3 regions of the Ureibacillus sp. FSL W8-0352 genome follow, and region 3 is predicted to be linked to each of the others. Evidence: riboswitches for the same ligand, from Rfam matches in the RefSeq annotation. Region 3 holds a riboswitch; each other region holds the start of a gene.

Region 1 (3,160 bases), 720 kb from region 3:
ACGTTTCCACCTCTCCGCCTGGCGGCTCAAATATGGTTTCCATCCAAGGTTGATAATGAGGAGCGAGCTTCTGAATCATTTTTTCCGCCTGGCCATCCGTGCCGCCAAAATCAGAGTGATGAATGAACAATAACGGCGCTACTACCAGTAAAACAGCAATAGCAAGAAGAAAAAGACTTCGCTTCATATTACACTCCCCTCTCTAACTGATTTAGTTCGCCGCTACTGTAAGTGGTTAAGAAATTCCAAACGACGACCGTAAGCAGCCCTTCTGTAATCGCCAGTGGTATTTGCGTGATAGCAAAAATGCCGGCAAATTTGGCAAACGAAGCGAAAACCCCACCTGTCGCATCCGGGAACGCCAGCGCTAATTGCAATGAGGTGACAACATATGTGGCCAAATCAGAGAAAAATGCAGCGAAAAAAATCGTCCAGCGTCGCGATATATTCTATTTTTTTCTAAAACGATAAATGCCGTAAGCCACAAGCGGGCCGACGTGCCATGGACATGGCATTTGCCCCTAATGTCGTCAATCCGCCATGTGCCAGCAATAACGCTTGAAACAGCAATAAAATGCTTCCCATCACTACCATCGTCCATGGGCCAAACAGCACCGCACCGAGTCCTACCCCCGTTGGATGTGAGCTGCTCCCAGTAACGGATGGAATTTTTAAGGCGGACAGCACAAACGTAAATGCCCCGGACAGCGCAATGAGCAGCTTTAGTTCCGGATGCTCGCGTGTAATCCGAATTAGTGAACGCATACCGATGATCAAAAATGGCAAAAAAACAAGCCACCAAAAAATCGCCCATCCAACAGGCAAAAATCCTTCCATAATATGCATCGCAAATGCCGATGTGCTGCCGGTAAACGTAAAATAGACGACTAAACCGCAAAGGAAAAGGGCGACTTTCCATTTTTTCATGCTTTCGTTCCTCCCGTTGCTTTACATAATTTCGAGATTCCTAGAGGGGCGTTTGATTGTTTTGACATCATCAATCCTTGCTTCTCTTCATAACGGTACGTTATCGTTTCTTCCAACCATTCCCCATCTCGCAAATGCCTTCGCACAAGCTCCCTTGCTTTTTCCGGCGTCACACCGTTGTACCATACGCCTTCAGGGTAAACGATGACTACACACGCGTCTTGGCAACGGCCATTGCAGCGAGTCCGCGTCGTATGTACAATGCCATCTAACTCCAGCATCGCGATTTCTTCGCGGATGGCAAGCGTTACTTCTTCTCCCCCTTTACGCATGCAGCTGCCTCCATTGCAAATCAGCACATGATGTTTCATTCCGATTAAGTTCCATGTTGTCATGTTGAGTCTCTCCTTTTTTGCAAAATAAAAAGCACCTCTATACGCAGAGGTGCAGAAAAATGCATACAAATATAGAAAAAAAAGTATACCATTCTCCCGCACGTCTACCTATAATCCCGTAGGTATCCGTCCGAACAAATAAGGCAGGTCTCCTGACTTAGGATCATCGCTTTATTGCGCCTTCCCGAAGTTTCCTTCAGTGACATGATGCAACAAAGCTCCCCATCACAGTGGCGGGTACCGTGACGGATTTTCACCGTACTTCCCTTTTAAGCCTATTCTCTAATGAGAAAGGCACCTTATTTGTTTGGCATATAATGTCGATTTTTCAAAGAACATTTCTGTTATTCATAGTAGTACAAATTTTCAAACATCGTCAACCACTTTTTTTCAATAAGTCCGTTTTCGCCAATACAATCCCGTCTTGATCAGCGTACACATAGGCGCCTGGCTCCCAACGAACGTCGCCAAATTCGAGCGCAATGTCCCGTTTTCCCTTTCCTTCTTTTTTGCTTTTCACCGGGCAAGTGCCAATCGCCATCACCCCAAGCGGCATATTGGCGATTTCTGCGGAATCGCGAATGCATCCGTGAATAATCACCCCGGCAAGCCCGCGCTCACAAGCGATCTGGGCAAGACGGTCTCCGAGCAGCGCGCAATTTCGCGAACCTTTTCCGTCTACGACCAATACGGTGCCCGCTGGAACAGTTTCGAGCGCCTCACGAACGAGCACATTATCTTCAAATACATCGACCGTCGCGATCGGTCCGGAAAATTCCGCTTTGCCGCCGTAAGATTGCATCGGCAGCTGGCATACTTGCAATTCACTTAAAAATTCATCGCATAAATCAGCTGTTTTCATCACAATCTCCTCCTTGCCATGTCTTATATTTGACATCCTTTGTCAAAACTCCTTCTGCTGGACTCCACGGTATCGTGTTAAACGAAGACCGTGGAGTTCTTTGCTTTCGGCGAAACTTCGCTCAATCGTCGATGGACGTACCGATCGCAACACTTTTCCTCTCATCGATAATCGTTGTTTCCGCATTCGTTCGTAGATATCTTGATGAACGGAAACTCGAAATACACGATCCTTTGCGCCTTTTGCGGCAGGACATCCCACACAACTTCCTTTTACTGCTGGTTTGTACTCATGATATCCAGAACGGGTGGACGTGGAATACGTGAACTTTACGCCACAGGGACACGCATACACATCGTCTGTGACTTGCTGGAACTTTACGGAACGACAATCGGGATGTTCCTTTCGATGAAAACGTCGATACGACATATACGCCAAAATCCCTTTTTTCTCTAATTCTCTTGCTAGTCGGGCGTTATAATAGCCAGCGTCTAACACGATTTCTTTAGGAGAATATCCTACTCGATGTTGAACACGCTCGATTCGCTCCATCAAAATACGATGACCAGGCACGGTGGCGGCAGTCACGTAAGCATCCAAAATAAAATTATGCAAGGTGTCAACGATTCGATGATCGTGGAACGCAAAGAGACCACGCGGATCATGTTTGACCGATAGCCCAGCATCTGGATCTGTGACGCTACAGATCATCTTTTTGGTTACCAGCTTCTCTGCTTTGGGAGCTAACGTTTTTTTCCATGCTGTTGTCGTTTTTCATTGACCAGTTGTAACACGTCCTCGTCTTCTTTCTCCACCATCGTCTGAATCACTTGGATGCGTTTCAGTCTATTGGCGTTCGCTTTTAACTCTGTTTCATCCGTTGCCCATGTCTCTGGAGACAAGAACCCATCTTCTTGAATCCGTTGAAGGACATGATCCAATAACGCTTCCCATACACCGGGATCGACCCGATGGC
Region 2 (3,160 bases), 1.3 Mb from region 3:
ACATGTGACACAACTCCTTTGGAAAATGTGTTTTGGCGATTACATTTTACCAGAGTTTTGTCACTGTCTCATTTTTTTGTTCAAAAAAATTGGTGCTGGTTTATACTCACCAACACCAAATATTATAGAGCCAAATCTTTTAAATACAGAAATTTTCATCTTGTCACGTCCATTTTTCCCCTGTTCTCTTGAGAAAGATATTGTTGATAAGCTGTTTTAAATAGAGAATAAGAAATACGCTTCGACCGAGGCAAAAAAAGATAAAAGCTAACCATAATCCATGATTTTCATAGTTTGGGATAAAGAAATAATATGCTATTAGAAATACAATTAGAGATAGAATCATTGAATTTCTTATCGGTCCAGTGTATGTACACCCAGTAAATATTCCATAGTAAACAAGTCCAATTCCGATGGCAAAAGGTAGTATTATAAGCCAGACATAATAGTCATGACTCGTCCCAAGCACACTTTCAATATCCGTAAATGCAGATAGGATTGGTTCCTTAAAAAAGATGAGATTCAATGAGATGATGATGCTCAGTACAACGATACAAACATTCGATATAGATAGCATTTCACTAAAGGCTTTGTCATTTTTCTCTCCAGCATATTTCCCTGCAAACACACTAGAGGCATTGGCTAAACCGTCATACAAATAGCAAATGATATAGTGGATTTGGAAAAGCACAGCATTTGCCGCGAGTACTACTGTTCCAAATTCCGCGCCTTTTGCAATAAACATATTGGTCATGACTAAAAGACAAACCGTTCGAATAAAAAGGTCCGCATTGACCCCTATTATTTTTTTAAAGGTTACCTTATCTAATAGTGTGTTTCTTAATTGGAATATTCTCGTTAAACTTAATTTATTCAATACAAAATAGATTCCAAGAATAAACCCATACGCCTGAGCAATTAACGTTGCATAGGCCACTCCTGCAATAGACATTTCAAAGGCAAAGACGAATACAATATCTAAAATTATATTTATGAGATTCATAGATATTTGTAAAAATAAAGTCTCTTTAACATGTTTCCGTCCCATGAGCCATCCTAAGTTCACATAACCTATTAGCACAAAGGGCGCTCCCCAAATTAATATATTAAAATAGGTTGTTGCATGAATGGCCACTTCTGGTGAGGGTTGATAAATTAAGAGTGCTATGTTTTTTATGGCTGATTGAAATGTAATAAAGAGAATACTCAAAATAAGTGCCATTGCGAAGGGGCGAATAAAAGCATCGTATCGGTCTTTTTCTTTTCGACTTCCCAACGATTGTGCCGAAAAACCGGATGTACTCACTCTTAAAAATCCAAATAGCCAATACATTGTGTTAAAAATGACTGTTCCAATTGCTACTCCGCCAAGATATGATGCATTTTCAAGTCTGCCAACTACAGCGGTATCTACTGCTCCAAGTAGTGGCTGGGTAACCGTTGAAATCATAAAAGGGATGGCTAACAGTAGATATTCTTTAAATTTCATAGTTCCCCCCACACACATAATATTGGTCATTTGTAACTGCTTTTGGAATTCAAGAAAATCGCTTTAAGAAAAAGGCAATAAAAAAGGCTATTTAAACCACATTGGTTCAAATGCCCACAAAAGATATATTATTTTAAGTTTCATTAACAGATATACTTTCCGTAAACACTCCTCTCCATATCCCGTGGGTTTTGTGTGTTTTCTTATTATAGGCAGGTCTCCTGACTAACATCATCGCTCTTTGCGTCTTCCCACTATTAAAAGTAGTGACATCATGCAAGTTGCTCTGTATTACAGTGGCGGGTACCGTGTTGGAATTTCACCAAACTTCCCTTTTAAGTTATATCATTGGAATTAATCCATATAACACCTAAATAAGCAATATTAAGTTTCATTTATTATAATACAAAAAAACACAAATGTCTACAATCTTTGTTAGGAATCGATGAGGGTAGTAATAATATTTCTACAGGCCCCTAATCTTACGATAAAAAAGAGAACAAAATGTAATACAAGAACTTCCTCACATCTCCCATAAACATTCATACAATAAGCTTAATCACTAATTAGAGGAGAAAATAGTCTTGCTTTTTTTATTGGATTAATCGTATTAACGGTTGCTGTAAGTTTGGATAGTTTTGGCCTCGGAATTTCTTATGGATTAAGTCGTATTCGCGTTCCATTCATAGCAATATTCATCATCATGTTTTGTTCTGGAATCATGGTTTTAGCATCCATGACTATTGGAAATGTATTAAGTTCGTACTTAACTCCTGAGACTGCAAAAATAATTGGAGGATTCATATTAATTTCCATCGGGCTATTTAATTTAGTGAATGTCATCCGCTCTAAGAAGAGATCACCTGACAATGCTCCAATAAATAAAAGTATTCCACAAGAAAAACAATGGAAAATTCATCTGCAAAAATTAGGGATCATTATTACCATTTTAAAAGAACCACAAGAAGCGGATTTAGATAACTCGGGTGTTATTTCAAAAAAAGAAGCCTTTTTACTTGGTTTGGCCCTATCATTAGATGCTTTTAGTACTGGACTTGGTGCTGCGATGCTCGGCTATCCACCCCTTATATGTGCCATATTCGTTGCCATTATGAGTGGATTGTGTGTTTCCATTGGTATTAAATTAGGGGTGTTTTTGTCGCAAAAAAAGTGGGTTCAGCAAGTGGCATTCTTACCACCATTTATATTGATATCGCTTGGGCTTGCGAGCTTTTTATAGGAAATATACGAAACATTTTATAAGATAAAAAAACCCCTTCTTGACCATTCGAGAAAGGGTTTAATTTCGTTCTAAGAATCGTATTTGTATTGAACTTCATTAATGAAATAAGGATACACAACAATCTTTTCTAAATGCCGCCTACATTTGGATCTCCTGTTGGTTCTTTTCGTTTTTTTATGATTTGACGAATAGTTGGGAAAGTAAAAATAGCTATGGCTAGCCAGATACATGCAAAAGTGATGGCATGATCTATTGTAAATGACTCTCCAAACATAAGTACGCCAAGAATTAAACTAATGGTTGGGGCAATATATTGTATGAACCCGACCATATAAAGTGGAATCTTTTGCGCCCCCATACCAAACCATAAAAGAGGCAAAGCTGTAACGATACCGGATCCGAGTAAAAATAAATCATTTTTCACAGAC
Region 3 (3,160 bases):
AATCTTTAGCATCTATTTTTGCCCCCTTCCAATCTTTTCTCTTATTAGCAGAAACGCAAATACCGGTGCACCGATAATCGCTGTTATAACTCCAATTGGCAATTCTCGCGGTGCAATAACAATTCGAGCCAGCAAATCCGCAAACATTAGAAAAGTACCACCAATGATAAATGACAACGGTAATACATGTCGATGATTTGGTCCAACAAGGAGTCGTACAAGATGAGGGATGACGAGACCAACAAAACCAATGGAACCAGAAACAGCAACCGATGCTCCAGTTAATAACGATGCACCAATTAATATCATAGTCTTGCCTCTTTTGACATTGACACCAATATGATCTGCAGCCTCTTCACCAAGTGCAAAGGCATTTAATTCTCGAGAATGAATTAACAAAATGAATGTCCCCAATATCATAAACGGGATGATGAGTTGTATGTATTCCCAACCTCTCATTCCAACGCTCCCATATAACCAATAAAGAATTTGGGTCATTGCATCTCGATCTCCCAATGAAATGATTAGAGAGACAATGGCACTGATAAAGGAACTGACGATAATACCTGCAAGCACAATCGTTTCGATTGCTAAACTTCTACTGCTTAGCCTTACCAACCCAAATACAATTAATAAAGTGATAAAACCACTTACAATTGCGACGATTGGAAGCGTAAAATTTCCTAATCCTATTATGGTAACTTGGAAAAATATAACTAACACTGCTCCTAAAGAGGCGCCTGATGATACACCAATTGTATATGGATCTGCTAATGGATTTCGTAAAAGGCCTTGGAAAGCAGCCCCCGCTAGCGATAGGGATGCCCCAACACAAAAGGCAAGGATGACTCTCGGCAATCGAATATTCCAAATAATCATTTCCTCATTTTTTGGTACTTCCATCCAAGTGATATGGAGGGTTTTCTCAAATATTATTTGGATAATTTTTTCCACAGCAACGGGTACACTGCTTATAAATAAACCTAAAATGATTGCCGCGGCAAAAAGAATACCACTCCCTACATAAATCCAACCAATTTTATTATTCAAAAATTTCAGGATAAATAAGTTTCGCAAGGGTCTCGACTCCTTCAATTAAACGAGGGCCTGGTCTTGTTACTGTATCGCTGTCCACATCGTAAACTTCGCCATTTTTTACCGCAGGAACCGCTTGCCAACCATCACGAGCAAGTACTTGTTCCTTTGGATTCTCTATATAATAGCCGTATGTCGTTATAATCACATCCGGGTTTAATTTTACTATTTCTTCCTCATTCATCTTTACCCATCCTACTTGATCACCTGCTACGTTAATGGCTTGGATGGATTCTAACATTTCATGCATAAATGTATTTTTTCCAGTCGTAAAAATATCTGGTTCTGGTGATACTTCAACCCAAACTCTTTTTTTATCTGCAATGGCTTTCGCTTTCTCTTTAATGGCTTCATGACGTTTTTTCATATCAGCAATAATCTCTAAAGCTTTATCTTTTGTTCCAGTGGCTAAACCTATCATTTCAATGTTTTCATAAACATCTTCAAAAGATGCTGCACTACCAACGACGATGGTTTGAATACCCGCCTCTTCAAATTGTTTTAATACCGTCGGATGAGCTTTGTAATGATAATCTGTCACTAATGCTATATCTGGAAGTAGAGATAGAACTAGCTCCACATTAATGTCCTGTCCTCCCACCTTTGTAATATTTTCTGTTTCAGCCGGGTAATTACAATAATCTGAAACACCGATAATTTTGTCGCCTAGTCCAAGAGCAAAGGCAATTTCCGTATTACTTGTTTGAATGGAAACGATTGTTTCTGGTTCTTCTTCAATCGTAATTTCCCTGCCTGCATCATCAGTAAATGTAACTGGGAAAGTAGCATTCTTCGATTCGTTTTCTTTTGTCACCGTTTCCTGGGTGTTATCATTTGTTTCATTGCTAGCACAACCAGCAATGAATGGGATGGTTAATAATAAAACTAATGCTAGAAGTATTGCTCGATTCATTTTTAACATCTTTCGTCTCCTCCTTTTATAAAAAATAAAAAACGCTTCCCCCTCTTGGAAAGCGTTGTAAAGGCAGATATGTATACTCTAACCATATGCATAATGACACATATACATTCAATTGGTATCTGCTCTTTAAACATCCCTTTCCTCGAAGGATGTTTAAAATACAAATAGGCAGGTCTCCTGACTTACGGATCATCGGTTTGTTACTCCTTCCCATGTTAAAAACACAGTGGATAATCGTAACATTCCTACCCGATTACAGTGGCGGGACCGTGTTGGATTTTCACCAACTTCCCTCTTAGTCTTAAATGTAATGAATTTACATTTAAGAAACCTATTTGTTTGTTATTCAATTATTCGTTCTAGTGCCATTATAGTAGAATAACCGTACCTTGTAAAATAATTGTTTTTTATCTTGCTCCTGGCCATTGAAAAAAACACTAATACTGAATACAATTTAACAATAAATATTCTGAAATTTCGTGTTCGAAAGGAATGAAATGATGGAAAACTTTTTTCTATTTGTGTTGATGTGTGTTTTGTTAATCCTTTTACCTGGCCCTGATTTTGCCATCGTCACTAAAAACACTGTTACTCGTGGCAAATTTGGCGGAATGAAAACTGCTTTAGGTACTTGTTGTGCCCTGCTAATTCACACTACTGCCGCGATATTAGGATTATCTGCGCTCATTGTAAAATCAGCCTTTTTATTTTCTATTTTTAAGTATGTTGGAGCCATTTACTTAATTTATCTTGGAATTAAAACTTTTTGGTCTTTGAGAAAAAAGAAAGATGAAGTAGAGGTAGAATTTGTGCAAGAAGGTACATTGAGTAATACATCTTGTTTCAAACAAGGATTTTTAACTAATATATTAAACCCTAAAGTTGCACTATTTTTCTTAACCTTCTTCCCTCAATTTGTAAATACTAGTAGCGATACATTTATGCCGTTCCTTATTATGGGAATTACTTATACCATTCTTACGGCCCTGTGGTTCATTTTCTATATTTATTTAATCGATCATATTAGTGCATTTATAAAAAATGCTCGCACTCAAAAAGTTATCGAAGGAATTACTGGTGCCATCTTGATTGGTTTTGGTTTAAGACTTGCCCTTGAAAAAGCCAACCCATAATAATTGAGAC

The links. A riboswitch is a leader RNA that binds a small molecule or an ion and turns the genes downstream of it on or off. The one in region 3 is predicted to bind cobalamin.
Region 1: linked by a shared signal. The riboswitch ahead of NST98_RS10255 ((2Fe-2S) ferredoxin domain-containing protein) and the one ahead of NST98_RS13740 (ABC transporter substrate-binding protein) in region 3 are both predicted to bind cobalamin.
Region 2: linked by a shared signal. The riboswitch ahead of NST98_RS07570 (MATE family efflux transporter) and the one ahead of NST98_RS13740 (ABC transporter substrate-binding protein) in region 3 are both predicted to bind cobalamin.

Annotation. Positions count from the first base shown of each region.
Region 1 covers NZ_JBBOQT010000001.1:2,004,825-2,007,984, forward strand. Annotated here, with positions in the region: gene NST98_RS10245 (energy-coupling factor ABC transporter substrate-binding protein) at 1-187, opposite strand, end outside; partial or broken gene NST98_RS10250 (energy-coupling factor ABC transporter permease) at 189-927, opposite strand; gene NST98_RS10255 ((2Fe-2S) ferredoxin domain-containing protein) at 924-1,322, opposite strand; cobalamin riboswitch at 1,448-1,639, opposite strand; gene rraA (ribonuclease E activity regulator RraA) at 1,699-2,184, opposite strand; partial or broken gene NST98_RS17320 (transposase) at 2,239-3,160, opposite strand, start outside.
Region 2 covers NZ_JBBOQT010000001.1:1,469,369-1,472,528, forward strand. Annotated here, with positions in the region: gene NST98_RS07565 (ISL3 family transposase) at 1-4, opposite strand, end outside; gene NST98_RS07570 (MATE family efflux transporter) at 164-1,489, opposite strand; cobalamin riboswitch at 1,684-1,878, opposite strand; gene ytaF (sporulation membrane protein YtaF) at 2,094-2,729, shown strand; gene rarD (EamA family transporter RarD) at 2,860-3,160, opposite strand, start outside.
Region 3 covers NZ_JBBOQT010000001.1:2,723,915-2,727,074, reverse strand. Annotated here, with positions in the region: gene NST98_RS13750 (ABC transporter ATP-binding protein) at 1-12, opposite strand, end outside; gene NST98_RS13745 (FecCD family ABC transporter permease) at 13-1,077, opposite strand; gene NST98_RS13740 (ABC transporter substrate-binding protein) at 1,043-2,017, opposite strand; cobalamin riboswitch at 2,168-2,367, opposite strand; gene NST98_RS13735 (LysE family translocator) at 2,518-3,150, shown strand.